3 regions of the Streptomyces sp. NPDC050164 genome follow, and region 2 is predicted to be linked to each of the others. Evidence: riboswitches for the same ligand, from Rfam matches in the RefSeq annotation. Region 2 holds a riboswitch; each other region holds the start of a gene.

Region 1 (9,674 bases), on a different contig from region 2:
TTGGTGGTGCCGTACGTCGGCCCACAATGTTTGTCATACGGCGAGTAACGGCTGAGGCGCCGTAGCGCGACCTCGGTCCGGCCCGTGCAAGGGAGCGATGCAAGTGTCGGTTTCGGAAGAGAACGCGGGACGGGAGCCGGCCGCACAACAGGTGAGTGCCTTCCTCGAACGGCGCCGGGAGCAGATCGCCCAACGGTGGGCGGACGCCGCGCTGTTCCGCACGGTCTTCACCGTGTCCCGCGACGAGGCGGTGGAGGCGGGCCGGTCCGTGGCGGCGGCGCTGGCCGCGGTGTCGGCCGCCGGACGGCTGGACGACATCCGGGCCCCCGGATTCGACGCGGTGCGCGACCAGTTGGGGCGGATGGCCGCCTCCCGCGCCCGCAGGGGGGTCGGCGCGGACGAGCTCGCCGACGAGGTGGCCGCCCTGCGCGAGCCGGTGACCGAGCTGCTGCGCGCCGAGTTCCCGGACTCGTACGCCCCCGAGGCCCAGGAGTGTGTGCTGGCCCTCACCGTGCTGATGGGCACGCTGCGTCTGGTCGTACTGGAGACGACGGTCAGCGCGGGTGAGGAGGTGATCGTACGGCAGCGCGAGCAACTGAACGAGGTGGCCACCCCGGTGATCAAACTCTGGGAGAGCACCGTCGCCGTACCGCTGATCGGCACGCTGGACAGCGCGCGCAGCCAGGTGGTCATGGAGAGCCTGCTGGACGCGATCGTCACCGAGCGCGCCCGGTACGCCATCCTCGACATCACCGGCGTGCCCACGGTCGACTCGCTGGTCGCCCAGCACCTGATGAAGACGGTGGCCGCGGCCCGGCTGATGGGCGCCGAGTGCATCGTCTCCGGGATCCGGCCCGCGATCGCGCAGACCATCGTCCATCTGGGCATCGACCTCGGCACGGTGCTCACCCGCGCGAGCCTGGCGGACGCCCTGGCCTACGCGCTCAGCCGGCAGGGCGTCGAGATCGCACCGCTCCGGGCGGCCGACGCGGGCGCGCGATGACCGGGCCCTCGGGGAACGGGACCGCGGGATTCGGGCACCCGGTCGCCGGATCTCCGGTCGCCGGGTCCTTGGGCGGGCACGGCTTCACGGTGCCGGTCCTCCGGCTGGGCGACATCCTGCTGGTCACCCTCCAGGGGGAGCTGCACGACGGGATGGCCGAGCAGCTCCAGCAGGACATCACCGAACGGATCGCGCACACCCGGGTGACCGGTGTGGTCATCGACATCTCCGGCGTGGACATCGTCGACTCCTTCCTGGGGCGGGTCCTCGCCGAGATCGCCGCCGGAGCCAGGCTGCTGGCCGCCCGTACGGTGCTGGCCGGGATGCGTCCCGCGGTCGCGATCACCCTGGTCGAGCTGGGGCTGACCCTGCCCGGACTGCGTACGGCCCTGGACGTCGAACGCGCGATGGAGCTGCTCACCGCGGATGAGCACCGGGACGGGGGGAGTCCGTGATGCCGGCCTCCCGCCATGCCGCCCCGGCCAGCCTGCCGATCGGCTCGGACGCCGACCTGGCCTGGGTACGGCAGCGGGTCCGGCAGGCCGCCGCCGAGCTCGGTTTCGGGCTGGTGCAGCAGACCAAGCTCGTCACCGCCGCCAGCGAGCTGGCCCGCAACACCCTCGTCCACGGCGGCGGTGGCCATGCGGAGATCACCCGGCTGGACACCGGGCCGTCGCCCGGCCTGCGGCTGGCCTTCGTCGACGCCGGGCCCGGCATCCGTGACCTGGACCGGGCGATGACCGACGGCTACACCAGCGGCGGGGGGCTCGGACTCGGCCTGAGCGGGGCCAGGCGGCTGGTCCACGAGTTCGAGGTGGACAGCCGGCCCGGTGAGGGGACGACCGTCACCGTCACCGCCTGGGCCACGGTCGTGCCGCCGTCCCGGCCGGGGTCGTGATGAGCAGGGTGTGGGACGTGCCGGTGGACGACTCGACCCGGGTGCGGGACGTCCGGGTGGCGGCCGAGGCGGCCGGCGAGTGCGCCGGGCTCGGCCCGCACCGCATCGCGACCGCGGCCCTCGTGGCGACTGAGCTGGCGACCAACCTGGTGCGGCACGCGTACGGCGGGTACGTCGTCATCAACCTCGTCGAGCGCGCACCCGCCGAGCCCCGGCGCTTGTCCGTGCAGCTCGTCGCGCTCGACCACGGCCCGGGCATCCCGGACGTCGCGGCGGCGATGCGCGACGGCTACACCACCGCGGCCTCCCTGGGCGCCGGCCTCGGCACGTGCCGGCGCATAGCGAACGACTTCGACCTGCACAGCGCCCCCGGCCGGGGCACCGTGGCCGTGGCCCGCATCGACCACGAACCCCCCGCCGGCCGGCATCGGACGCCCGCCCGGGGTCTGCGCGCCGGTGGTGTCAACGTCCCCCTCGGCCGGGCCGAGTACTCCGGCGACGCCTGGAGCCGGGTGTGCTCCGACGACCGCCTGACCCTGCTGCTCGCCGACGGGCTCGGTCACGGACCCAAGGCCGCCGAGGCGTCCGGGGCCGCCGTGGACGCGCTGCACGGCGTGGCCGACCGGCCGCCCGCCGAGATACTGCGGCATCTGGGCCGGGTCCTGCGCCGTACCCGGGGCGCGGCCGTCGCCGTGGCCCAACTCGACCTCGGATCCGGGCGGTTGCACTTCGCCGGGATCGGCAACGTCAGCGCCCGCCTGCGCACCGACGGCACCTGGAAGGCGATGCTGTCCCAGCCCGGCATCGTGGGCGCGCAGGTCCCGGCGTCCGTGAGCGTGCAGCGCGTGCCGTGGCAGGACGACAGCCTGCTCCTCCTGCACAGCGACGGCCTGCCCGCCCGCTGGACACCACCCGACGACGCCGTGCTCCTCGGCTGCGACCCGGCGGCGGTGGCCGCGGTGGTCCTCCGGGACGCGGGCAGCGCGGCTCGTCCGGTAGGGGACGACACGTGTGTGGCGGTGCTGGGTGGCGGCGGCGCCGGTGGGGGGAGCCGTCATGGCTCGGGGGGCTGACCGACCGGACTTGCCGCCGCTACGGTCCGCCAGTCGGGTCGGGCTCGTCGTCACGCGGGATTTCCGCATCCCGCGCGGCAAGAAACCCCCGCAGCCCCCGCCTCAACGCCACCCGTTCCGCCGGTTCCATCGCCGCCAGCGCCGTGGCCAGGGCCTGTGCCCTGCGACCTGCGACGTCGCCCAGGACATGCTGCCCGTGCGTGGTGAGCCACAGCTGTACCTCACGGCGGGTGTCCGGGTGCGGGGAGCGTTCCAGGAGGCCGGCCGCCGCCAGGCGGTCGCAGAGGCGGCTGGCCGTGGGGAGGCCGATGTCCAGCCGGTCCGCCAGGGCCGTCAGGTTCAGGCCGGGCGCCGCCTCCAGGGTGCGCAGCGCCCGCAGCTGGTGCAGGGACAGGCGCAGGGACGCGTCCTGGGCCGCGACCGACCACAGCGCCGTCAGGCTCTCCACGGCGTCGGCTATCTGTGCCGCGACGGCCTGCGGGCCATCGCCCGGTCTCCTTGCCCGGGGGTCGCCGGGGCCGCCGAGATCGGTCACGAAACGGTCACTTTCCATAAGCTCCGGGTACTGCGGAGGTCGCCCTCTTTCAAGGCTGTACCCGATGAGCCGAGGGGCAAGCCGCCTCGTTCGGCGCCTGGCCGGGCCGGGCGGCTCAGCCCGCGCTGAGCCCCGTCAGCGCGGCCAGCGGCAGCGTGTGCTGGGTCTGGAGGACCTTCGCGCGCAGGTAGCGGACGTTGTGCGCGGTGGTGAAGACGCCCGTGGGGACGCGGTCGCGGACGTCCACGCCCAGGTCGCGCAGCTGAAGGGCCTTGTCGGGGTTGTTGGAGAGCAGGTCCAGCTCGCCGATGCCCAGGGCCCGGAGCATCTGGGCCGCCGCCGTGTAGTCGCGGGCGTCCTCCGGCAGTCCCAGGGCCGCGTTCGCCTCGTAGGTGTCGAGGCCCTCGTCCTGGAGGGCGTACGCGTCGAGCTTGTTGTAGAGGCCGATACCGCGTCCCTCCTGGCGGAGGTAGAGGAGCACGCCGCCGCGCTCGGCTATGCGCTCGACGGCCTCGCGCAGCTGCGGACCGCAGTCGCAGCGGGCCGAGCCGAACACGTCCCCGGTCAGGCACTCGGAGTGCAGCCGCACCAGCGGGACCGCGCCGGGCTTGCCCAGGACGACGGCGACGTGCTCCTGGCCGTCGGCCAGACCGTGGAAGGTGACGACTTCGGCGTGGACCTCGTAACCGTCGTGGAAGCGCAGCGGGACCCGGACGCGGGAGCGCGGGGTGGCGATGACAGCGGGGGTGTCGGGCATGCGGGGCCTCCGGGTTCCGTTCCTGTTCGGCTGCACAGCCGTCGGCTTGCAGGCTGCTTCAGATTTGAAGCAGATCCACGTCCGGAACCCTACCCTTGCTTTAAATTTGAAGCAACGAGGCCGAGGGGCGTTGTGACGTGGCTCACGAACAGGCCGTGGAGGACCTCCGTCGCCATGGCACGTCGTCCGACGCCGGCCGCGTCCCTTCCTCCTGGAGCCCCTGCGCGATCGCGTGGGAGATCTCCTCCAGCTGTCCCACCTGCTCCTCGCTGAGCCGGTCGAACAGGAAGCTCCGCACGGTCTCGACATGCCCGGGCGCCGCCTGCTCCAGTACGGTCGACCCGTCGTCGGTCAGGGCCGCGATACTGCCCCGCTTGTCGTACCGGCAGGCCTCACGCCGCACCATGCCGTCCTTCTCCAGCCGCGTCACCGCGTACGTCAGCCGGCTGCGCGTGATCTTCAGCCGCTCGGCGAGATCGGTCATGCGCAGCCGCCGCTCCGGGGACTCCGACAGCACGGACAGGATGGAGTAGTACAGGTGCGGCATGCCGGCGTCCTGCTGGAGCTGCCGGTCGATCGCGTCCTCCAGGAGCAGCGAGGCGGCGATGTACGCGCGCCAGGCGCGTTGCTCCTCGGGGGTGAGCCAGCGAGTCGTCATGCCGCCAGTGTAGGTTTGTTTCAAACTTGAACCAAGCCCGTCCCGTCAGTCCGCCGTTCGCCACGAGTTTCCACGAGCCGGGAGCGTCGATGCCCCACCCGTACGTCCTGCTGTCCGCCGCCGTCTCCCTCGACGGCTACCTGGACGACACCGGCCCCGAACGCCTGCTCCTGTCCAGCCCGGCCGACTTCGACCGGGTCGACGAGGTCCGGGCGTCCGTCGACGCGATCCTGATCGGCGCCGGCACCGTCCGCGCCGACAACCCGCGCCTGCTGGTCAACTCCCCCGAGCGGCGAGCCGCCCGCACGGCCGCCGGCCGGCCGGAGTACCCCCTCAAGGTCACCGTCAGCGGCTCCGGCGACCTCGACCCGGCGGCACGGTTCTGGCACACCGGCGGCGAGAAGGTCCTCTACACCACCGACAAGGGCGCCGAACGCGCCCGTGCCCTCGGCCTCGCCACCGATGCCACCGATGCCACCGATGCCTCCGATGCCACCGACATCGTCCCGCTCGGCGCCGACCTCGACTGGCGGCGGCTCCTCACCCACCTGCACGACGTCCGGGGCGTACGGCGGCTCATGGTCGAGGGCGGCGGCCTGATCCACACCCAGCTCCTCACCCAGGGCCTGGCCGACGAACTCCAGCTGGTCCTCGCCCCGCTCTTCGTGGGCGACCCCGAGGCGCCCCGCCTCTTCGGACCCGGCGGCTACCAGTCCGGCCGGCTCCGGCTGCTGGAGACCCGGCGGATCGAGGACGTGGTGCTCATGCGCTACGAGCCGACCGCTCCCGGCACCGGCCCCCTCCCCGTCGCCGCCGACCACCGCTGGCTGGCCCTCGCCTGCGAACTGGCGGCACAGTGCCCGCCCTCGGACACGGCGTTCAGCGTCGGCGCTGTGGTGGTCGCGGCCGACGGCACGGAGCTGGCCCGCGGCCACTCCCGCGAGGGCGGCGACCCGGTCGCGCACGCCGAGGAGGTGGCCCTGGCGAAGACCGGCCCGGCCGACCCCAGGCTCGCCGGCGCGACGGTCTACAGCAGCCTGGAGCCCTGCGCCCGCCGGGCCTCCCGCCCCGCACCCTGCGCCCGGCTGATCCTCGACGCGGGCGTACGACGCGTGGTCACGGCGTGGCGCGAGCCGGACACCTTCGTGGCGGGGGCCGACGGCAGCGGCGTGCTCGCGGCCGGAGGTGTGGAGGTCGTCGTCCTCCCGGAGCACGAGGAGCGGGCCAAGGCCCCGAACCGCCACCTGCCGCACTGAGCGCGGGCCGATCGGCCCAACAAATCGTGCGGCCTCGCCGCCTCCCGGGTCGCGCCGTCTCCCGGGTCGCGCCGTCTCCCGGGTCGCGCTGCCTCCAGGGCCGGTACGACAGCGCTCCTGCTCACCGCGCTCGCCCCTCCTCGTCTCCTCCTGCGGGGCCGCCGACCCGGAGGTCGGCCACGCTGCGTCGGCACACCGGGGAGAACACCGCGGTGCAGGCCGGCTCGACCGGGTCGGTCTGGGCCAGGGCCGCAAAGATCGTGCGGCACACGCGCGGCAGGGACTGGCCCGCCGAGCGGGTGCGGCGCTTCGAGGGCATGCTGCGCACGGCCCATCTCCCGGAAGTCGCCGCCACAGACCCGGACTTCACGGGGGGCTGGGACCTCGTGGCGACCGAAGCGGTCATCGCCATCGCCGTTCTTCTCGACGACCACCGGGCCTTCGGCCACGCCCTGGAGCGCTTCCGGGACGGCGTCACCCAGGAGACCTGCGCAGTGCCGGGCCCGCCGGCACCGACGACCTGTTCACCGCCTGGGAGACCCTCACTCACGCGGGCAACCCGGGCCGCTGAGCACCGGGTGTGCGCGAGCTGTCCCGCGGATGGCGTACACTGGAGTCACAACGACGCGGGGTGGAGCAGCTCGGTAGCTCGCTGGGCTCATAACCCAGAGGTCGCAGGTTCAAATCCTGTCCCCGCTACTGAAGGCCGAGGGCCGGAATCCGAAAGGGTTCCGGCCCTCGGTGTATTTCCCGATCCCGACATTACTGTTGGTGAGTGAATCGCACCGCTGCGCATAACAACTGACACACCGTCAAACCTCGTGAGTCATTTGCATAGCGGTCAACTCGCCCGATTTGCGCCGGTCGTGGCAGGTGTGTCCGCGCGAAAAAGGTTAATGATCAAGAGGAATCGCTGGAATCCCCACCGCGCGTCTATTAACGTTCGATAACGCAGCGCGGTCGTCCCAGCCGTCACAGAAGGCGGCTCCGTGCGCACGCGCCGAATCCCGAAAGGGAACCGGGGAACCACCACTTGGGGTGAATCGGGCGTATGCCGCCGTGGAAGCACGGCCGATATACGCGCGTAGGAGACCTTCCTGCTCCGAACCCGTCAGCTAACCCGGTAGGCGAGAAGGAAGGAAAGGAGTACGCCCACGTGGCGTCCAACCGGCCTGCCCCCGCGGCCCCGTCCGCGCCGAACCAGCGCGACACCGAAACCTTCGGCTACGGCGGTCACCGCACCGACGAGGGCCCGTTCCAGGAATGGAACCCCACCGCGGAGTCCATCCGTCCCGTCCGCGGCCGGCATCGCGTCACCAAGCAGCGCGGCGGCGGACTCGCCCGCAGCTCCACCGTCCTGGGCGTCGGCGTCATAGCCGCCGTGGGCGCGGGCGGCATGGCCAGCGCCCAGACCGGCAAGCCGCCGGTGTCGATCTCCGTTTCGGACCTGCCCTCGGTGGGTTCCCTCATTGCGGACGACGACACCCCCGAAGGCTCCGCCACCCCGCTCAGCGACCTCGGCACGGTGACCGCCGACACCGAGCAGGGCACCTCCGGCGCCGGTGAGGCGCTGCGCGCCCGGATCATGGCGCAGGCCGAGCACCAGCAGGAACAGATCGAGACCAAGGCCGCGCAGGACGCCGCGGAAGCCGCCCGGAAGGCGGCCGCGGAGGCCGCCGCCAAGGCGGAGGAGGAAGCCAAGGCCAAGGCCGCCGAAGCCAAGAGGAAGGCGGAGGAGGAGGCCCGGAAGAAGGCCGAGGCCGAGCGGCTCGCCGCCCTCGCCAAGCAGTACACGCTGCCGACCTCCGCGTACACCATCACCTCGACCTTCGGTCAGGCCGGCGCCTACTGGTCCTCCGGCTACCACACCGGCCTCGACTTCGCCGCCCCCACGGGCACGCCGATCAAGGCGGTGCACAGCGGCACCATCACGGAGGCGGGCTGGAACGGCTCCTACGGCTACAAGACGGTCCTGACCCTCGATGACGGCACGGAGATCTGGTACGCGCACCAGTCGTCCATCGGCGTCAGCGTCGGCCAGAAGGTCAGCACGGGTGACGTCATCGGCCGCGTGGGTGCGACCGGCAACGTCACCGGGGCGCACCTGCACCTCGAGGTCCACACCGGTGGGTCCACCAACGGGGTCGACCCGCTGGCGTGGCTGCGGGGCAAGGGCCTGAACGTCTGATCCCGTGCGGGGAGCGGTGTTTACGGGAGCTTTGCGTCTGCCGTGGAATGAGCCGTTCCCGTACGGTCGTTGACACATAGCATGACTTCTCTCCGCAAGCTCGGCTCCTCCGACCTCGAGGTCTTCCCGCTCGCCCTCGGCGGCAACGTATTCGGCTGGACGGCCGACGAGGCACAGTCGTTCGCCGTCCTCGACGCGTACACGGCCGCCGGCGGCAACTTCGTCGACACCGCCGACGTCTACTCGGCCTGGGCCGACGGCAACCAGGGCGGTGAGTCCGAGACCGTCCTCGGCAAGTGGCTCGCGTCCCGGGGCAACCGCGCGGACGTCGTCGTCGCCACGAAGGTCAGCCAGCACCCCGAGTACCAGGGGCTGTCCGCCGCCAACATCAAGGCCGCCGCCGACGCCTCCCTGCGGCGCCTCGGTACCGACTACATCGACCTCTACTACACGCACTTCGACCAGCCCGACGTGCCGGTGGAGGAGATCATCGGCGCGCTCGACGAACTCGTGAAGGCCGGGAAGGTGCGGTACATCGCCGCCTCCAACATCTCCGCGGAGCGGCTGCGGGCCTCCCTGGAGTTCTCCGACCGCGAGGGGCTCGCCCGGTACGTGGCCCTCCAGCCCCACTACAACCTGGTCTCCCGCGACACCTACGAGGGCGAGCTCCAGGACTTCGTCGAGCGGACCGGCCTGGCGGCCGTCCCGTACTACGCGCTCGCGTCGGGCTTCCTCACCGGCAAGTACCGGCCCGGTACGACCGTCGACAGCGCGCGGGCGGGCGGTGCCGCGGGGCACCTGGAGACCGAGCGGGGCCGCCGGGTCCTCGACGCCCTCGACGAGATCGCCGCGGCCCACGACGTCCCCGTCGCCACGGTCGCCCTTGCCTGGCTCGCGGCCCAGCCGACGGTGGCGGCGCCGATCGCTTCCGCGCGGACGGTGGAGCAGCTGCCGGCGCTGGTCGGGGTCGGGGAGCTGACGCTGACGGAGGCGGAGATCGGGAGGCTTCCGATGCTTCGGGGGCTTCGGCCTGAGCGGTTTCTGCCCCCCCGGGCTGAGTCTCCTGCTCCGGGGGCTGAGCTTTCGATTACGACCGGTATGGGTTGTACGCGGGGTACGGCGTCGTCGGATAGCCGTATCCGTAGGCGCCGTACACCGGCCAGGGCGGGGCCGCCACCGGTACCGGAGGGGCCGTGATCCGCGCGGCGTAGTCCAGGGCCGGGCGGGCGGCCTCCCGGCGGCGCCACAGTTCGTCCAGCAGTTCTCGTTCCCGTACGACGAAGTCGGCACCGGCGCGGCCGCGGCG
Region 2 (9,674 bases):
GCCGTCGGCCAGCCCCTGCGTGATCTGCTGGCGTTCCTGCTGGGTGAGCCTGCCTCCCGGCATCGCGATCTCCTTCGTGCTCCTTGGTGGGCCCACCATAGCGTTCACACTTCAGTCGTTGCAACGATCTGAACGATAATCGTTGCATTGAAGTCAAACCCATTGCAACGATTATTCCGATCTGACCTGCATTTATAGCACTTCTACGCAACGAACTTGTTGCCACACCTTTGAATGCAACGTAGCTTTTCCATCGTTCGAAACAACGAGCCGAAGGGGAGCACGATGCAGGAGGGAGGCGCCCGCCTCACCGTCCTCGACGGCGCCGCCGGCCTGAACCTGCACGCGACCACCGCCCCCACCCCACAAGGAGCGCACAGCCATGTCCCTCACCATTGCCCGGCAGGACCGCCCGGAGTTGCAGAAGGCCATTCAGGAGATCGTCGATTCCGGTTTCAGCGGCGTGCAGCTGCGCGTCAACGACGAGCGAGGCGAGTGGGTCGGCAGCGCCGGGGTGCGCAAGCTGGGCGAGAGCGCCAAGCCGCCGACCAACGGGCGGTTCCGGATCGGCAGCACCACCAAGACCTTCACCGCGACCGTGGTGCTGCAACTGGTGGCCGAGGGCAAGATCGGGCTGGACAGCCCGGCGGATGACTACCTGCCCCGGTTCGGGCTGGACCGGCGGATCACCGTGCGGATGCTGCTACAGCACACCAGCGGGCTGTTCAACTACACCGGCGAGTACTACGACGACGGGACGGTCGCACCGGGGATCCCCTGGCAGAGCCAGGAGTACGTGGACAACCAGTTCCACACCTACCAGCCGGAGGAGCTGGTACGGCTGGCGTTGTCCAAGCCGACGCGGTTTGAGCCGGGTACGGACTGGAGCTACTCCAACACCAACTACGTGCTGGCCAAGTTGCTGATCGAGGAGGTCACCGGCCGCTCGTTGGCCGAGGAGCTGCAGCGGCTGATCCTGCAGCCGCTGGGAATGTCGGGCACCGTGGTGCCGGGCGCCTCGCCGGAGATCCCCGAGCCGCACGCTCACGGCTACTACCGGTACGAGCACGCCGGCCAGTGGAAGGTGGTCGATGTCACCCGCTTCAACGTCTCCTGGATCTCCGCCGCCGGTGACATGATCTCGACCACCGAGGATCTCCACACGTTCTTCTCCGCCCTGATGAGCGGCAAGCTCCTGCCGGACTCGCTGCTTGCCGAGATGCGCACGCCGCATCCCAAGGCCGGCTACGGCCTGGGGTTGTTCGTGGAGGAGACGGACGGCGGCGGCACCATCTTCAACCACAACGGCGGCTTTTTCGGTTGGGGGGCGCTGATGTACAGCACACCCGACGGCAGTAAGACCCTGACCGCCTCCCTGACCACCGGGGACGCCGAGCTCGACTTCGCCGCCACGGCCGAGGCGTTCCAGAAGGCGCAGCAAAGGCTCGTCAAGGAGGTGTTCTGCGGCGGGCATGCCGAGGTGGCCGACCTGGCCAAGCCGGCTCAGTAAACGGCGCCGAGCACCACGGACGTAGGACACGAACCGGGTCACGCCGAGCTCTCCGGGTTCGGCGTGAGCGCATCAGCGGTGGACTTGGGGTACTTCCAGTCGGCGAGCGCCGCCCGAAGCGACGTCCTTTACACCGACGGCATCCGCTGTCCGTCCGTGTAGCCGGCCTCGCCGCCGCCGGGACGGGTACCGCCCCAAGCGGCACGACTGCCCGCAGCCAGGCGGACTCGGCGGCCCGCAGCGCGGCGGCCCGCGGCAGCTGAGCCGAGACCGCCCGCACCGCCTACGGTGAGAAGGGGACGTGTCGGGAGGTGTCCGCCCGCAGCGGTCGGTGCGTCAACGGACAGTCAGTCGGCGTCCGACCCCATCGCGCCGTTCCGAGGACGGACACCCTCGGCGCGGCCCCGACCCACCACCGGCGAGAAGGCGCTACGCGCACCCCCGAACCCGCACAGGCCGCCGCAGGCACCCGGCCCTCACGCCACCGAAGCGATCCGCATCCTGATGTCCTCCGGCGACAGGGCCCCCTTCGCCGTCACATGGTCCCCCGACGACTCCCCACGCAGCCGCCGCCCGATCCACGGCACCAGAAACTCCCGCGCCCACTGCACATCGTCCCGCCGCACCTCGAGCGGCCCCCGCGCAGGCAGCGGCGGCCACGGCTGCTCCGGGTCGGCCGGAACCTCCAGCCCGAGCACCTGCCCCGCGCGGAGCGCCACCCGCGTGTGCCCCTCGGGCGACAGGTGCAGCCGGTCGGCGTCCCAGGCCCTGCGGTCCTGGACACTGCGCAGGGACCACAAGTCGAGCACCGGGCAGCCGTACCGGTCTGCGATGGCCCGGACGTGCCCGTTGTACGTCGCGATCTTGCCGCGCAGGTGCTTGAGCACGGGCATCCCACGGGTGTCGAACCCGGTCGTCACCATCACCGTGCCGGCCACGGCGGTGAGCTGCACGAGGGCGCGCTCGAAGCGCTCGGCCACCTCGTCCGGGTCGGTACCGGGGCGGAGGATGTCGTTGCCCCCGGCGCAGAACGAGACGAGGTCCGGGGCCATTTCGACGGCCTGCGGAACCTGGTCCGCCACGATCTGGTCGAGGAGTTTCCCGCGCACGGCGAGGTTGGTGTACTGGAAGTCGCCTTCGGGCCGGCGGTCGGCGAGCAGGACGGCGAACCGGTCGGCCCAGCCGACGAACGCCCCGTCGGGGCCGGGATCACCGACGCCCTCGGTGAAGCTGTCCCCCACCGCAACGTACGACCCGATCACTGCTCTGCTGTCACTCTTCGAATCGTCTGCCACAGCCGCTCATGATTCACCCTCTAATGTGACCTACGCGACCGTAGGCAAGGGTTGACGGGCGGTGAGATAGGCCACTCTCAAAGTGTTCGCCAGCTCCGGAATAGGCCACCCGTCAGCGGTGCTGGAGGGTCAGTCGCCACACCCGGAAGCCCGTGATCCGGAAGTGACTCCACACGGTCCGGAAGGCGAAGTGCCCGCTGGTGTACGGCTGCGGGTCCGTGTAGTCGAAGACGAGGCGCCCGTTGTTCCACCACCTGACCGTCGAGCCGTCGGAGACGATCCGGACCCGGTTGGGCTCACCCGGCACCAGCAGCGGCTCGGTGTAGTCGTAGATCAAGGGTCGGACACCGGGCTCCCCGACATACCGCCGCAGCCGGGTCGTGGTGTTGTAGTTGGCGCCGTAACCGGCGTAGTACGTCGTCAGGTGGTCGTACTCCTCCAGCGCCCCACCACGCGGCACGGCGAAGAGATCGTCCGGGGAGCGGACGTCGGTCGCGTTCCAGAAGTTGTTGAGGTCCGAGACGCGGTCGTTGACCCCACCCTCGGAGACCGGCGTGGCGGTGTACTCCAGGACGTACGGACCTTCGAGCCGCCGCCTGAACCACACGGTCGCCCCGCTCGGCACGTCGATCTCCAGAACACCGCGAGAGGCGGTGACGGTCCCGCCGTCCTGGAGTTCGGTCGCCCACTGGGCGAGGCCGTGGCGGAAGTCGTCGTGGGCGATGAGGCGGCGGTGCCGGGGCGCGGCGTGCGCGGCGCCCGTCGGGACGAGGGCCGCCGCGGCGGCTCCGGCGGCCAGGGCTGCGAACGCTCTGCGAGTGGTGGGCACGGGACACATCTCCTCGGTGGATCCGCCTGGACGGCTCTAGAAAGCGCTTGCGCTCCGGACGGGATCACTGTGTCCCAACTGCCGCCCGCTGTCGATCCCTTGGGCCGGCCGATCGCCACAAGCCTCCACACACACCGAAGGCCGGACCCGGGGATCGGGGTCCGGCCGACGGTTGCGTGTCAGGCAGGTGGTCGTGCGGTCGGTCAGCCGACGGAGACGCCGTGCGAGCGCAGGTAGGCGACCGGGTCCACGTCCGAGCCGTAGTCCGGCGTGGTGCGGATCTCGAAGTGCAGGTGCGGTCCGGTCACGTTGCCGGTGGCACCGGACAGGCCGATCTGCTGTCCGGCGCTCACGGTCTGGCCGGCCGAGACGGAGAGCGAGGACAGGTGGGCGTACTGCGCGTAGTTGCCGTCGTTCAGCTTGATGACGACCTGGTTGCCGTACGCGCCGCCCCAGCCGGCGGAGACGACCGTGCCCGCGCCGACGGCCTTGAGCGAGGTGCCCGTCGGGACGACGAAGTCGACACCGGTGTGGTAGCCGCTGGACCACATGCTGCCGGACATCCGGTACGGCGTGCCGACGATGGCACCGTCCACCGGGGCGCTGTAGCCGCTGGAGGCAGCGGCGGCCGGCTTGGCGGCAGCCGGCTTCGGGGACGACTCGGAGGCGGACGACTTCGCAGCCGAGGACTTCGAAGCCGAGGACTTGGAAGCAGAGGACTTCGAGGGCTTCGTGGACTTGGAGGCCGAGGACTTCGGCGAGGACGGGGACGAGGACTTGGACTCGCTCGCCGCCGCCTTCTTGCCGATCGACAGCTTCAGGCCCGGGTGGATCAGCGACGGGTCGTCGCCGACGGCGTCACGGTTGTCCGTGTAGAGCTTCTTCCAGCCCCCGTCGACGTTCTGCTCATCGGCGATCTTCGCGAGATAGTCACCGGGCCGCACGGTGTACGTGCGGGCACCCGTGGCCTTTTCGGCGGCCTTCTTCTCGGCGGCCGGAGCGGACTGGACGGTCTTTTCCGGAGCTGACTGCGGGGTGGCGGCGTGGGCGCCGGCGGCCCCCATGAGCGGAAGGGCGAGAGCGGCCCCGCCGGTTCCGGCGACGGCGATGGAACGGGTAAAACGCTGAGTCTTCGGGCGGCGATGCTTACCCTTCGCGGGCATGGCGAATTCCTCTCCGGCGCCTACGAGGTGAGCTGTCGGGTTCGGGCTGGAGATGCCCGGCCGCGCCGAGACGCGGCTTAACCCCAAGCCGTTCCGGGAACCGGAACAGGCGTCTTACCTGTGGGTCCCCCGCTCCTGCCGTACGTCGGGTCAGTGTGTGCGGGCTCCGGGCGGCGGCAGGATTAGGCGTCCGTCCGGATTGGTGTGGAACGTAAGCGACCAGGACGCAAAGGGACAAGCTTGCGGTTGCCTGTGACGGCGTTTTTCTTGACGCATCGGCACATTTTCCGTAACGGAGCGTGGATTACGGATCTCCCGCTTTCCTCAATGGCCCTGAATAACGCCAGAATTACGTGCACATGGCAACAACACATCGTCACGAATATGACGATGCTCACGCACTCCGCCCCCATCTCCTTTACAATCGGGGCACGTTATGCCGAAATAACCAAAGAACTCCCTATTCGGACAGAACGGCTACTTACGCTTAAGCTGGACGACAGTGGCGTCCAGATCCCCACGCAGACCGACGCGTAGCCCGTGATGGAGCAGCACGGCACCCCGGTGAACTTCACCCGTTTCGAGGCATTTGTACGATGCCGTGGGGTCGAGACCCCGCAGCCGGAGCGCCGGAACGGGCTCGCCGTAGCGCTGCGCCTGGAGCCAGGCGAGGACGACGGTCTCGTCGCCGAGGACGTACTGCACGGCGCTCAGGCCGCCCTCCGGGGGCCGCAGCCGGTAGAGGTCGCCGCGCTGCACCACGGGCCGGATCCCCTTGTAGAGCCCCACCCAGCCCCGCGCCTCGGCGAGCTCCTCCTCCGTCCACTTGGTGAGGTCACCACCGACCCCGAGCACACCGGCCATGGCACTGACGAACCGGAACCGCAGGGAGCTGGCCCGCTGATTGAGCATGGCGTTCGGGCTGTCGGTGACCCAGGCGGCCATGACCCGGGCCGGATGGATCTGACTGAAGCCGTGCTGGATGGCGAGCCGGTCGAGCGGGTCGGTGTTGTCCGAGGTCCACACCTGGTCCGTGCGGCCGAGCACACCGAGGTCGATCCGGCCGCCGCCGCCCGAGCAGGACTCGAAGGCCACCTGGGGATGGGCGGCCCGCAGCCGGTCCAGCAGGGCGTACAGGGCGTGGACGTGGTCGACCCACAGCCGCTGCGGGTAGGGGTCGTCCGGCCAGCCGGCGTCGGTGAAGCAGCGGTTGAAGTCCCACTTGACGTAGTCGATCGGGGCGCTGGAGAGGAGTGCGTCGAGCTGCTGCCAGAGGTACTCCTGGACGTCCTCGCGGGCGAGGTTCAGTACGAGCTGATTGCGGAACTCCGTCCGCTTTCGTCCCGGTTGGTACTGCACCCAGTCCGGGTGCGCGCGGTACAGGTCGCTGTCCGGGTTGACCATCTCCGGCTCGACCCAGATCCCGAACCGCATGCCGAGGCCGTGCACATGGTCGGCGAGCGGCTTGAGGCCACCCGGGAAGCGGTCGGGGTTGGGGCTCCAGTCGCCGAGCCCGGCCCGGTCGCTGGTGCGCGCCCCGAACCAGCCGTCATCGACCACGAAGAGCTCGACGCCCATGGCGGCGGCCCGCTCGGCGAGCGCCCGCTGCTGCTCCTCGGAGATGTCGAACTCGGTGGCCTCCCAGGAGTTGAACAGCACCGGCCGGTCCTGGCCCGCGTCCGGGATCACGTACGCCCGCTGGTAGGCGTGCCAGGCGCGGCTCGCCCCGCCGAAACCGCCGTCGCTCCAGAGCCCGGCGAAGACGGGGGTCGTGTACGACTCCCCCGTGCCCAGCATCAGCAGGCCCGAGTCGTCGTACCCGGCCCCGCCGGTGATCTGCACGCGCGCGTCCGGGAGTTGGGCCACGGCGATCCGCCAGGAGCCGGACCAGCCCAGGGCGCATCCGTAGACCTCGCCGCGCTCCTCGGTCGCGTCGGTGTCGAGCGCGACCCACGGCAGGTGCTGGTGACCGGTGTGGCCACGACGGCTGCCGATGACCTTCTCGCCGTGGGTGAGGGCGGAGCGCTCCAGCCGGGACTCGGCGCCCCAGCGGCCGTGCAGCTGGGACAGCCGCCAGGTGTCGCGGTCGGGCAGAGTCCAGGTCGCGGAGTCGGCGCGCAGCACCTCGACGGCGGGTCCGTGGTTGTCGAGGGTCACCCACCGCTCGACGACGTCCATCGAGGAGCGCATCCGGTAGTGCAGCGTGATGGTCAGGTCACCGTCGCAAAAGCGCAGCCGCAGCTGGCCGTCCTCGGTGTCATGCCCCTCGTAGGCCCACTCGGTGCCGCGCCGCTGCGGGGTGCGCACGGACAGGGCGGGCCGGACGAAACGGGGGCCGCCCTCGACCGGATACTCCTCGCGCCCGTCGAGCGGGGACTCGAAGGGCCAGTAGTCCGGCAGCGGCCTCACGGCGAGGGCTTCGGCGTCGGCGAGGCCGATCCGGGGACCCCAGTACAGGTGCAACAGCTCGTCCCGGTCGGTGACATGGACGGCGTAGCTGCTGGCCGGTCCCGACAGCACCCACGTACGACCGTCTTCGGAGATCTCCAGCATCAGGCCCTCACAGATTCGAACAAGCCCGACCAGGTGCGACCAGGCCGCAACATCATCAAGGGCTCGGGGGTCTCCCTGCAACGCCTGTGGACAACTCATTGCCCCAGGCAGGCATGTCGTATCGTCGGGTGGTGCCCGTCGACGAGCCGCGTCGGCGGCGCCGACTGGGAGGAGCCCCCGTGACGCAGCAGATCCCGTCGACCGAACCCGAGCTGGCCGGAGTGCGCAACTTCCGTGATGTGGGCGGACTACCGACCGTGGACGGTCGGCGGGTGCGGCAGGGAGTGCTGTTCCGCAGCGGCCACCTCGCGCATGCGACCGGGGAGGACGCCGCCTTCCTGGCCACCCTGGGCCTGCACACGATCTTCGACTTCCGTAACGCGGCGGACCAGAAGCTCGAAGGGCCGGACGTCGAGCTGCCGGGCGTGCGCAATGTGAACCTGCCGCTGAGCGACCCGGCCGACGGCGCCGAGTTCTGGCGGATGGTCCGCGACGGCGACCTGGACCAGCTGCGCGCGATCCTCTCGGACGGCAAGGGCGCGGACCGGATGATCGCCTCGTACCGCACGATCATCCGGAGCCGCACGGCCGAGCACTCCCGGGTGCTGCACGCGCTCGCCGAGGACAGCGTCCCCGCCCTGATGCACTGCGCGGCGGGCAAGGACCGCGCGGGTCTGTCCATCGCGGTGACGCTGCTCGCCCTGGGCGTCGAGCGCGAGGCGATCGTCGACGACTACCTGAAGTCCAACGCCAAGCACCGCCGCTACAAGGTGCACCGCAGCAGCTCCGCCGCCTCGGCCTACTCCCCCGAGGTCATGGAACTGCTCAGCCCCTTGTTCGACGCGCGCGCCGAGTACCTGGCGGCGGCCTTCGACACCATCGAGGAGACCTGGGGCGGCGTCGACACCTATCTGGAGAAGGGGCTCGGGCTCACCCCGGAGACCCGGGAGCGGCTGCGCGAGCGACTGCTCGACTGAGGCAAGCGGCTAGCGGGCCCCTGCCTCAAACAGGAAGTACACGAAAGCGGCGAAGACGTGCCCCACCACGAGGTAGATGAACAGCCGCACCCACAGGGCGCGGGGGAACTTCTCCTCCATGTCCTTCATCGCGTGTCTCCAGGGGTGGAGCCAAGGCACAGGGCGGCCGTGGGGCTCTGCAAGAGGGTGTGCACGAAGAGCAGTTCGACGCCGTCCGGGTCCTGGGCGGCGATCCGGTGCGGGGTCAGCGAGTCGAAGTGGGCGCTGTCGCCGGGTGCGAGCTGGTGCGTGGTGTCGCCGAGGCTCAGCCGCAGCCGCCCCCGGAGCACGTGGAGCCACTCCTCGCCGGGGTGGACGCGCACGATGTCGCCCTGGGATCCGTACGGCACGTGGACGCGCAGGGCTTGCATCCCGCGCCCGGGAGCGCCGGCCTGCCAGTACGTCCAGCCACCCGCGGCGGTCGGTTCCATGTCGGCGGCGCGGACGACGGCGTCCCGGCCGGCGACCGTCTCGCCGAGCAGCTCGGAGACCGTCGTACCGTAGATGCGGGCCAGCGCGAGGAGCATCGGCAGAGAGGGCTGGCGCTGCCCGGTCTCCAGGCGGGAGAGGTGGGCGGGCGACAGCCCGGCGGCGCGGGCCGCGGCCTCCAGGGTCAGGGAGGCCCGGCGCCGCAGTGCACGCAGCTGCGGCGCGACGGCGGGCAGCGCACCGGCCGCCTGGTCAGCCGACGGGGCGGCCCCGGAGGACCGCTCGGTCTCGGAGGAGCTCATGCCTCCATTCAGCCGGAGGCTTGCCCCAGCGGCAAATTTCTTGCCTATGAGGCAAAGAGGCCTATCGGTTGGCCACCGCCTGCTTGACCAGCGTCTTCCCGAAGTCCCAGACCAGCCCGCCGTCGTGCGCGTCGTCCATCACGGCCGTGAAGGCGTCGACGAACCGGTCCACCTCCCGCTCGCCGATGATCAGCGGCGGGATCAGCTTGATCACCTCCATGTGGTCGCCGGAGACCTGGGTGAGGATCCGGTGCTTCTGGAGCAGCGGTACGACGACCATCTGCGCGAACAGTCCCTTGCGCGCGGCCTGGAGCATGGCCCAGCGGCTGCGCAGCTTCAGCGACTTCGGCCGGCCGAACTCGATGCCGATCATCAGGCCCCGGCCGCGGACGTCGGCGAGCATCTCGTACTTGTCCGTCAGCGCCGCCAGCCGGGCTCGGAGCCGTTCCCCGGTGGCGCGGACGCCCGCGACGATCTGCTCGTTCTCCATCACCGACAGCACCGCCAGGCCCGCCGCCATGGCCTGCGCGTTGGACCCGAAGCTCGCCGAGTGGACCAGCACCCTGTCCATCGACGA
Region 3 (9,674 bases), on a different contig from region 2:
CGGGAGGTCTCCTTGCACCGCCGCCGTCGCACCGCGCTCGTCCTCACCGCCGCGATCGCCGCCGCGGCGCCCCTTCTCACCGCCTGCGGCAACGACGCGCATCCCGGCGCGGCGGCCGTGGTGGGTGGCCAGCGGATCACCGTCTCCGAGCTGGAGGAGCGAGTCGGCGAGGTACGCGCGGCCCAGCGGGCGGCCGTGCAGGGCGACGCCCAGTACCAGCAGGCCATCGCCGGGACCGGCACGCTCACCCGCGACACCCTGCACACCCTGGTCCTCGACCGGGTCCTGCACCGCGCCGCCGCGGACGCCGGTGTGACCGTCACCCGCAGGGAGATCCAGGAGATGCGGTCCGGCCTGGAGGAGCAGGCCGGCGGCGCCAAGCAGCTGGAGACGACCTGGCTCCAGCAGTACGGCATCCCGCCGCAGCGCCTCGAAGAGAACCTCCGCCTCCAGCTGGAGGCCCAGAAGCTCGCCGAGAAACTCGGCACCGACACCAACCGCCCCGAGTTCTGGAAGGCCCTGTCCGAGGCCTCCAAGGACCTGAACGTCGACCTCAACCCGCGCTACGGCACCTGGGACGTCCAGAAGAGCAGCCGCGCCGACGCCAAGACGCCGTGGGTGCGGGACGTGTCGGCGGCCCAGGCGCAGCAGAGCATGTAGCAGCAGATCATGCAGGGGCCCCCGGTCCACGGGGCCTGTGGATGACTTCTGGGGCTGTCGGCGGCGTGGGATAGCTTCGAATCGTGAACGCCAACAGCCCCGAAGCCACCCCGGGCCCCGAGCAGGCCGCCCCCGGCACGGCCGCCGCCGCGGCCCCCGGCCGTATCGTCCTGCTCACCACCAGCCACCGCGTCGCCCCCGGCCTGCTGTCCTGGCCCGCCTGGCAGGCACTGCACGCGGCCGACCAGGTGCTGTGCGCGGACGGCGCGCATCCGCAGCTGCCGTATCTGCGCGAGGCGGGGATCACCGTCGACGAGGCGTCCCCGACGGCCCAGGAGCTGCTCGACGCCTGCGCCGGCGGCCGCACGCTGGTCGTCGTGGCGACGGGCGAGGGCGAGCCGGCCCTGACGGACGGCCTGGCCCGCCTCGCCGGCACCGGCCGCGTCGCCATGCCCGAGCTGGAGCTGCTCCCCGCCTCCTACGACCTGCCGGGCGCCCGCCTGCTCGATCTCGTCCAGGTCATGGACCGCATCCGCGCCGAGTGCCCGTGGTCGTCCCAGCAGACGCACAAGGGCCTGGCCAAGTACGGCATCGAGGAGGCGTACGAACTGGTCGAGGCGATCGAGGAGGGCGACCGGGACGAACTGCGCGAGGAGCTCGGCGACGTCCTCCTTCAGGTCGTCTTCCACGCCCGGATCGCCGAGGAGGATCCGGAGAGCCCCTTCTCCATCGACGACGTCGCCGCAGGCATCGTCGCCAAACTGATCCACCGCCACCCGCACGTCTTCGGCGACGAGACGGCCACCACACCCGAGGAGGTCAAGGCGCACTGGCTGCGCACCAAGGCGGTCGAGAAGCAGCGCACCTCGATCACCGAGGGCATCCCCCTCGGCCAGCCCGGCCTGGCCCTCGCCGCCAAGCTCGCGTCCCGGGCCCGCACGGCGAACCTGGACATACCGCTCCCGCCCGTCGAGGGCATCGGCTACGACCTGCTGGCCCTGGCCGTCCGCGCGGAGTCGCAGGGCGTCGACCCGGAGGCGGCCCTGAGAGCGGCGGCCCGCGCGTACGGGGACGCGATCAGGGATGGCGAGCGCTGAGATCGGCGGCCGTGGCGCGGCGCCCGGCGGGTCAGTCCCGCCAGTCCAGTTGCGCCTCGGGGATCCCGAGGGAACGGGCGTGGTCCTGTGCCCGCCGACGGCCCTGTGCCCGCCCGTGCGGGTCCTGGCCGCGCGGATAGCGGAAGACCTCACCGGGGAAGACCACGAAGGCCTCGGCGGCGGTGTTGTAGTTGACGTACCAGCCCCCGGTCGGGGACAGGCACGCGGCCAGCCGCTCGGCCAGACGCTCCGCATCGGCCTCCTCCGCGGTGAAGTCCAGGAGGGTCCACCGCGGCGGCTGCCCGGCCGCCGTACCCTCCACTGCCACCCTGGCGATCTTCGTGACGCGCAGCGGGACACCGGCCAACTCGGCCCCGACCCGCAAGCTCTCCGCGATCAGCACGCCTTCGAGCACCCGGTCCTCCTCGGTCTCGACGCGGTGAGAGTAGCGATGACCTCTGACAGCGGCGGCCGGAGCTGCCCCGGGCGCTGCGTAGGGTCGTGGCATGCAACGTGACGTGCCCGGCGTGCCCGAACTGTTTTCCTGGGAGTTCGCCACCGACCCCTACCCCGCCTACGCCTGGCTCCGCGAGCATGCCCCCGTGCACCGCACCAAGCTGCCCAGCGGTGTGGAGGCCTGGCTGGTCACGCGGTACGCCGATGCCAAGCAGGCGCTCGCCGACCACCGGCTCTCCAAGGACCCGGCGCATCATGACGAACCCGCGCACGCCAAGGGCAAGACCGGCATCCCCGGTGAGCGCAAGGCCGAGCTGATGACGCATCTGCTCAACATCGACCCGCCGGACCACACCCGGCTGCGACGGCTCGTGTCCAAGGCGTTCACGCCCCGCCGGGTCGCCGAGTTCGCGCCGCGGGTGCAGGAGCTCACCGACAAGCTCATCGACGGGTTCGCGGAGAAGGGGTCCGCCGACCTCATCCACGAGTTCGCCTTCCCGCTCCCCATCTACGCCATCTGCGACCTGCTCGGCGTCCCCCGCGAGGACCAGGACGACTTCCGCGACTGGGCGGGGATGATGATCCGTCACCAGGGCGGGCCCAGGGGCGGGGTGGCGCGGTCCGTGAAGAAGATGCGCGGCTACCTCGCCGACCTCATCCACCGCAAGCGGGAGGCGCTGCCCACCGAGCCCACCCCCGGCGAGGACCTCATCTCCGGTCTCATCCGCGCCTCCGACCACGGCGAGCACCTCACCGAGAACGAGGCCGCGGCCATGGCCTTCATCCTGCTGTTCGCCGGGTTCGAGACGACCGTGAACCTGATCGGCAACGGCACCTACGCCCTGCTCACCCACCCCGAGCAGCGCGCGCGACTGCAGGCGTCCCTCGCCGCCGGGCAGACCGGCCTCCTGGAGACCGGCGTCGAGGAGCTCCTGCGCTACGACGGCCCCGTCGAAATCGCCACCTGGCGGTTCGCCACGCAGCCGCTCACCATCGGCGGACAGCACATCGCGCCCGGCGACCCGGTCCTCGTCGTCCTGGCCGCCGCGGACCGGGATCCGGAGCGGTTCGCCGATCCGGACGTGCTCGACCTCGCCCGCCGCGACAGCCAGCACCTCGGCTACGGCCACGGCATCCACTACTGCCTCGGCGCCCCGCTCGCCCGACTGGAGGGTCAGACCGCGCTCGCCACGCTCCTCACCCGCCTGACGGACCTGCGGCTCGCCGCGGATCCGGCCGAGCTGAGATGGCGCGGCGGCCTCATCATGCGCGGGCTGCGGACCCTGCCGGTGGAGTTCACACCGACCCAAAGGTGACACGCTGTCAGGACTGTGATCTTCACGTGATCTGCGCGGCATGAACTTGTGACAAGTGATCGTCTGCCGATACGTTCACCCATCAGCGCGGCCGGGCATCCTGCGCCGCGCCGGTCACTGCTGTCTCGCGAAAGGTCTCCGTATGCTCTCCGGGAACGGTCGGCACCGTCGCCCCCGCCAGGCTCCGGCTCTCCTCGTCGCGGCCGGAGTGACCGGCTCCGCCATCGCGATCCCGCTCCTCGGAGCCTCCGGCGCCAGCGCGGCCGACGGTACGACCTGGGACCGGGTCGCGGACTGCGAGACCGGCGGCGCCTGGAGCCAGAACAGCGGCAACGGATACTTCGGCGGCCTCCAGTTGTCCCAGGAGGACTGGGAGAACCACGGCGGCCTCGACTACGCCCCGAGCGCCGACCTGGCCAGCCGGTCGCAGCAGATAGCCGTGGCCGAGAGAATCCTCGCCGACCAGGGGGTCGGCGCCTGGCGTACCTGCGGGCTGCTCTCCGGCCTCGAACAGGACAAGGGCTCGGACGCGTCCGACTCGTCCGCTCCGACGGACTCACCCGGACTGCTCGACTCCCCCGAGTCGGACGAAACCGCCAACTCCGACAAGTCACCTGATTCTGCCGATTCCTCGATACGGGACCAGTCGCAGGAGCAGTCGCAGGACCAGGAGCCCGGCAGCTCCCCGTCGGCCACTCCCGAGAGCGACGAGCCCGCCAAGTCGCCACAGGACGACGGTGCTTCAGCCCCGACCGACACCGGCTCCGGCCGCCACCGCGGCCCCAGCGCCGACGAGGGCGCCGCGGCGGAGGACGGCCGTACGTCCGGGTCCGCGGGACGGCACGCCTCGCGCGGCGGAGAGGCCTCGCGCGAGGCGACGGACGGCTCCTACACCGTGCGCCCCGGCGACAGCCTCTGGTCCATCGCCGACTCCCTTGACCTCAGCGGCGGATGGCGCGCGCTCTACACCGGGAACGAGGCGGCCGTCGGCACCGACCCGAACCTCATCCGCCCCGGTCAGAAGCTCACGGTAGGGGGCGAAGCGGACGAGGAGTAGCCGGTGGGGCAGTCCGGAAACGGCGGCGGAAGTCACCCCGAAACCCCGCGAGTTCACGTCACCGTTCGCACTGAATGTCCCATATAAGACCGGTGAGAGATAGATCTCAGAAGCCCTGATCGTCTTTGAAATTCCGCGGATCGCATGTCTACGGTCATGACCGCTCGCCACCGCGAGCCCCGGCTGCCGCAACGCCGAATCCTGCCAGCGGCCGCACGGGAACAGTCGTCGCGTCAAGCGCCGTAGGCAGGAGCGGGGGACCCAAGGTAAGTGCCGGGCCCGGCGGTTGAGGCAACTCGACGGCAGGTCCGGCTTGGGGTGAAGCCGTGTCCCGGGAGGGACGCGGCCGGGCAACTCAACCGGCCCGAACCCGACAGCTCACCTCGCAGGCGTCGGTGAGGGGATCTCTCCATGCTGTTTTCCGGCAAGGGCACGCACCGCCGTCCGTCCAAGGCCTCTCGGGTCATCGCCATCGCCGGTGTCACCGGTGCCGCCGTCGCCGCCCCGCTGATGGCGGCCGGCAACGCCTCCGCCGCCACCGCCTCCGAGTGGGACACCGTCGCCCAGTGCGAGTCCGGCGGCAACTGGTCCATCAACACCGGCAACGGCTACTACGGCGGTCTGCAGTTCTCCGCCTCCACCTGGTCCGGCTACGGCGGCACCAAGTACGCCTCCACCGCCGACCAGGCCACCAAGGCCCAGCAGATCGAGATCGCCGAGAAGGTCCTCGCGAGCCAGGGCAAGGGTGCCTGGCCGGTCTGCGGCAAGGGCCTGTCGAGCGCCGGCTACAGCGGCGGCGGCTCCTCGAGCGACTCCGCGCAGCAGAGCACCGAGACCCGCGAGACCCAGCAGCAGCCGGCCTCCCGTTCCGAGGAGCGTCCGGCCGCGAAGAAGACCGTCACCACCCCGACCGGCAAGAAGGTCAAGAAGGGCGACGGCGAGTACAAGGTCGTCAAGGGCGACACCCTCAGCTCCATCGCGACCGAGCGCAAGGTCGAGGGCGGCTGGGAGAAGCTGTTCGAGCTGAACAAGGACATCGTCGACGACGCCAACCTCATCTACCCGGGCCAGCAGCTGCACCTGAAGTAAGCAGCGGCCCACCCCCGTCCCCACGGGCTCCCCGCCCCGGTGTGCGTTCCCCCGTGCGCACCGGGGCGGGGTTTTTTCTGCCGGTCTTTGCGATCCGGCTTTGTTCCGTTCGGAAACAATTTACTCTCGGTTCTGTCCATGGGGTGGGCGACCCGGTGGCCGATCGCGCGGAGCCGGTTAGGCTCATGTCGCGAGCCACCGCGGCCCGCACCACGCAGGGTCCGAGCGGCCCGCGTACCCGCGTCACACCAAGAAGGAGATGCTCGTGCCGTCCATCGACGTCGTCGTAGCCCGGGAAATCCTGGACTCCCGAGGCAACCCCACGGTCGAGGTCGAGGTCGGCCTCGACGACGGCAGCACCGGTCGTGCCGCCGTCCCGTCCGGCGCCTCCACGGGCGCCTTCGAGGCCATCGAGCTGCGCGACGGCGACTCGAACCGGTACCTCGGCAAGGGTGTGGAGAAGGCCGTCCTCGCGGTCATCGAGCAGATCGGCCCGGAGCTGGTCGGCTACGACGCCACCGAGCAGCGCCTGATCGACCAGGCGATGTTCGACCTGGACGCCACCGACAACAAGGGCTCCCTCGGCGCCAACGCCATCCTCGGCGTCTCCCTCGCCGTCGCCCACGCCGCCTCCGAGGCCAGCGACCTGCCGCTGTTCCGCTACCTGGGCGGCCCGAACGCGCACCTGCTGCCGGTGCCGATGATGAACATCCTGAACGGCGGCTCGCACGCCGACTCCAACGTGGACATCCAGGAGTTCATGATCGCCCCGATCGGCGCGGAGTCCTTCTCCGAGGCCCTGCGCTGGGGCGCCGAGGTCTACCACACGCTGAAGAAGGTCCTGAAGTCGAAGGGCCTGGCCACCGGCCTCGGCGACGAGGGCGGCTTCGCCCCGAACCTCGGCTCCAACCGCGAGGCCCTCGACCTCATCCTGGAGGCGATCAACGAGGCCGGCTACACCCCCGGCGAGCAGATCGCCCTGGCCCTCGACGTCGCCGCGTCCGAGTTCTACAAGGACGGCGTCTACACCTTCGAGGGCAAGGACCGCTCGGCCGCCGAGATGACCGAGTACTACGCGGAGCTCGTCGACGCGTACCCGCTCGTCTCCATCGAGGACCCGCTGTTCGAGGACGACTGGGAGGGCTGGAAGACCATCACCGACAAGCTCGGTGACAAGGTCCAGCTCGTCGGCGACGACCTGTTCGTCACCAACCCCGAGCGCCTGGCCCGCGGCATCGAGGAGGGCGCGGCCAACGCGCTCCTGGTCAAGGTCAACCAGATCGGTTCGCTCACCGAGACCCTGGACGCCGTCGAGCTGGCCCAGCGCAACGGCTTCAAGTGCATGATGTCCCACCGCTCCGGCGAGACCGAGGACGTCACCATCGCCGACCTGGCGGTCGCCACCAACTGCGGCCAGATCAAGACCGGCGCCCCGGCCCGCTCCGAGCGCGTCGCCAAGTACAACCAGCTGCTGCGCATCGAGGAGATCCTCGACGACGCGGCGGTCTACGCCGGCCGCAGCGCGTTCCCGCGCTTCAAGGGCTGACCCGACCCGTAAGAGGCAGCGTCGTACGTACGTCCCCGTACCCGGTCCCGTACCGTGTCCGGGGACGTACGCGCGTATGACGGTGGAGCGGGAGGCGGACAGACATGGCCGTGAAGGACCGGGACCGGTTCTCCACCGCGACCAGGATCCGGCTGCTCGGCGAGCAGACCGCGGCCCGGGTCTACCGCTCCCAGACCAAGCGCCAGGCCCGCCGCTCCCGGCTCACCGGCCGGGCCGCGCTGCTAGCCCTGGTGATGTGCTCGCTGATCGTGGCCCTGGCCTACCCGATGCGGGAGTACGTCTCGCAGCGCGCCGAGATCGACGACCTCCAGCGCGAACAGCAGCAGGCCCGGCAGCGCGTCGAACGGCTGCGCGACCAGAAGGCGCGCTGGCAGGACGACGCGTACGCCGAGCAGCAGATCCGGAAGCGGTTGCACTACGTCATGCCGGGGGAGACGGGGTTCATCGTCGTCGATCCGCACGCGGCGCGGCAGTCGCACGCCGACCTCGGGGCGGCCGACCGCCCCTGGTACTCCAACGTCTGGGACGGGGTCGACAAGGCCGACGCCTCCGACCAGTGAACGTGACCCGAGACAGCACCCAGAGAAAGACAGCCTGAACACAGTCATGGAAACGCCCCCGCCGACCACTCCGCGCACCGAGCCCACCGACGCGGACGTCGAGGCCTTCAAGCAGCAGCTCGGCCGGCCCCCGCGCGGCCTGCGCGCGATCGCGCACCGGTGCCCGTGCGGGCAGCCCGACGTCGTCGAGACGGCCCCGCGGCTGCCGGACGGCACGCCGTTCCCCACGCTGTACTACCTGACGTGCCCGCGCGCCGCCTCGGCGATCGGCACGCTGGAGGCGAACGGCGTGATGAAGGAGATGACCGAGCGGCTGGCCTCGGATCCGGAGCTGGCGGCGGCGTATCAAGCGGCGCACGAGGACTACATCAGGCGCCGTGACGAGATCGAGGAGCTGCAGAACTTCCCCAGCGCGGGCGGCATGCCGGACCGGGTGAAGTGCCTGCACGTGCTGGTGGCGCACTCGCTGGCCGCGGGGCCGGGCGTGAACCCGCTCGGGGACGAGGCCATCGGGATGCTGCCGGAGTGGTGGCTCAAGGGCCCGTGCGTGACGGCCGCCGAGGAGGACGCCCAGTGACCCGTGTCGCCGCCGTGGACTGCGGTACGAACTCCATCCGGCTCCTCGTCGCCGACGCCACTGTGTCCAATAGAGCCTCCGGCGCGGGCGCCACCGGCGAGCTGGTCGACCTGGACCGCCGTATGACGATCGTGCGGCTCGGGCAGGGCGTCGACCGCACCGGCCGGCTCGCCCCCGAGGCGCTGCAGCGGACCTTCGCGGCCTGTCGCGAGTACGCCGGGATCATCAAGGAGCACGGGGCGCAGCGGCTGCGGTTCGTGGCGACCTCCGCCTCCCGGGACGCCGAGAACCGGGACGAGTTCGTGCGCGGGGTGCTGGACATCCTGGGCGTCGAGCCCGAGGTGATCTCCGGGGACCAGGAAGCCGAGTTCTCCTTCACCGGTGCCACCAAGGAGCTCGCCGGGCGCGACCACCTTCCGAAGCCCTACCTCGTGGTGGACATCGGCGGCGGCTCGACCGAGTTCGTCGTCGGCGACGACCAGGTCCGCGCGGCACGCTCGGTGGACATCGGCTGTGTCCGCATGACCGAGCGGCACCTGGTCCGGGACGGGGTGGTGAGCGACCCGCCGGCCGAGGAGCAGATCGCCGCGATGCGGGCGGACATCGAGGCCGCCCTCGACCTCGCCGAGGAGACGGTTCCGCTGCGCGAGGCCCGCACGCTGGTGGGCCTCGCCGGGTCCGTGACGACCGTGTCGGCGATCGCCCAGGAGCTGCCCGAGTACGACTCGGCCGCCATCCACCACTCCCGTGTCTCCCACGACCGGGTCCGCGAGATCACCGAGTGGCTGCTGCGCTCCACACACGCCGAGCGCGCGGCCGTGCCCTCCATGCACCCGGGCCGGGTCGACGTGATCGGGGCGGGGGCCCTCGTGCTGCTGTCGATCATGGAGCGGATCGGCGCGGAGGAGGTCGTGGTCAGCGAGCACGACATCCTCGACGGCATCGCCTGGTCCGTCGCCTAGCCCGCTTCTGAGCAGGCAAGGATCACGTTTGAGCGCGTCCGGGCGGCTCGCGCGAGCCCCCGGGAGCAGCCTCCCGGAAAAGTTCGTGAAGTTCTTCACAAGGAATTCGGCACTCGAGGGCGACGAGAAGGGCCGCGTTGACCCTTCTGGGGGTCCGATGGGCCTTTGAACATGTTCAGAAGCATGGTATGGGTGCGCCTGGGCAGGAGGTCGCAGGAGCGTCCGGCGGAGGACTCACAGGGGGGTCGGCGAGCCAGAGAGGCAGCTCACGCGGCATTGACAACGACACGGGGTGCACAAAGGAGCCCGGTTGTCACCATGACATGGATCACG

What was found. Region 2 has a riboswitch for cyclic di-AMP ahead of ACIBNA_RS10930 (peptidoglycan DD-metalloendopeptidase family protein). Riboswitches for the same ligand answer to the same signal wherever they lie in the genome.
Region 1: it holds a riboswitch for cyclic di-AMP, as region 2 does, so the genes downstream of both, ACIBNA_RS07740 (M23 family metallopeptidase) here and ACIBNA_RS10930 (peptidoglycan DD-metalloendopeptidase family protein) in region 2, are expected to answer to the same signal.
Region 3: it holds a riboswitch for cyclic di-AMP, as region 2 does, so the genes downstream of both, ACIBNA_RS18840 (transglycosylase family protein) here and ACIBNA_RS10930 (peptidoglycan DD-metalloendopeptidase family protein) in region 2, are expected to answer to the same signal.

The regions. Positions count from the first base shown of each region.
Region 1 covers NZ_JBITJK010000004.1:2,673-12,346, reverse strand. Annotated here, with positions in the region: gene ACIBNA_RS07790 (STAS domain-containing protein) at 104-1,003, shown strand; gene ACIBNA_RS07785 (STAS domain-containing protein) at 1,000-1,458, shown strand; gene ACIBNA_RS07780 (anti-sigma regulatory factor) at 1,458-1,901, shown strand; gene ACIBNA_RS07775 (SpoIIE family protein phosphatase) at 1,901-2,974, shown strand; gene ACIBNA_RS07770 (MarR family winged helix-turn-helix transcriptional regulator) at 2,994-3,509, opposite strand; gene ribA (GTP cyclohydrolase II) at 3,625-4,266, opposite strand; gene ACIBNA_RS07760 (MarR family winged helix-turn-helix transcriptional regulator) at 4,409-4,924, opposite strand; gene ACIBNA_RS07755 (dihydrofolate reductase family protein) at 5,014-6,180, shown strand; gene ACIBNA_RS07750 (hypothetical protein) at 6,302-6,508, opposite strand; tRNA gene ACIBNA_RS07745 (tRNA-Met) at 6,806-6,879, shown strand; cyclic di-AMP (ydaO/yuaA leader) riboswitch at 7,169-7,325, shown strand; gene ACIBNA_RS07740 (M23 family metallopeptidase) at 7,337-8,368, shown strand; partial or broken gene ACIBNA_RS07735 (aldo/keto reductase) at 8,450-9,376, shown strand; gene ACIBNA_RS07730 (PrsW family intramembrane metalloprotease) at 9,456-9,674, opposite strand, start outside.
Region 2 covers NZ_JBITJK010000005.1:229,159-238,832, reverse strand. Annotated here, with positions in the region: gene ACIBNA_RS10950 (helix-turn-helix domain-containing protein) at 1-63, opposite strand, end outside; gene ACIBNA_RS10945 (serine hydrolase domain-containing protein) at 383-1,510, shown strand; gene ACIBNA_RS10940 (SGNH/GDSL hydrolase family protein) at 1,987-2,772, opposite strand; gene ACIBNA_RS10935 (DUF6250 domain-containing protein) at 2,918-3,634, opposite strand; gene ACIBNA_RS10930 (peptidoglycan DD-metalloendopeptidase family protein) at 3,838-4,797, opposite strand; cyclic di-AMP (ydaO/yuaA leader) riboswitch at 4,802-4,963, opposite strand; gene ACIBNA_RS10925 (alpha-galactosidase) at 5,275-7,350, opposite strand; gene ACIBNA_RS10920 (tyrosine-protein phosphatase) at 7,530-8,327, shown strand; gene ACIBNA_RS10915 (DUF6126 family protein) at 8,337-8,456, opposite strand; gene ACIBNA_RS10910 (helix-turn-helix domain-containing protein) at 8,453-9,097, opposite strand; gene ACIBNA_RS10905 (aspartate aminotransferase family protein) at 9,159-9,674, opposite strand, start outside.
Region 3 covers NZ_JBITJK010000012.1:127,524-137,197, reverse strand. Annotated here, with positions in the region: gene ACIBNA_RS18865 (SurA N-terminal domain-containing protein) at 13-660, shown strand; gene ACIBNA_RS18860 (nucleoside triphosphate pyrophosphohydrolase) at 744-1,757, shown strand; gene ACIBNA_RS18855 (hypothetical protein) at 1,789-2,172, opposite strand; gene ACIBNA_RS18850 (cytochrome P450) at 2,264-3,529, shown strand; gene ACIBNA_RS18845 (transglycosylase family protein) at 3,672-4,586, shown strand; cyclic di-AMP (ydaO/yuaA leader) riboswitch at 4,815-4,993, shown strand; gene ACIBNA_RS18840 (transglycosylase family protein) at 4,998-5,675, shown strand; gene eno (phosphopyruvate hydratase) at 5,941-7,221, shown strand; gene ACIBNA_RS18830 (septum formation initiator family protein) at 7,326-7,802, shown strand; gene ACIBNA_RS18825 (DUF501 domain-containing protein) at 7,849-8,379, shown strand; gene ACIBNA_RS18820 (exopolyphosphatase) at 8,376-9,341, shown strand.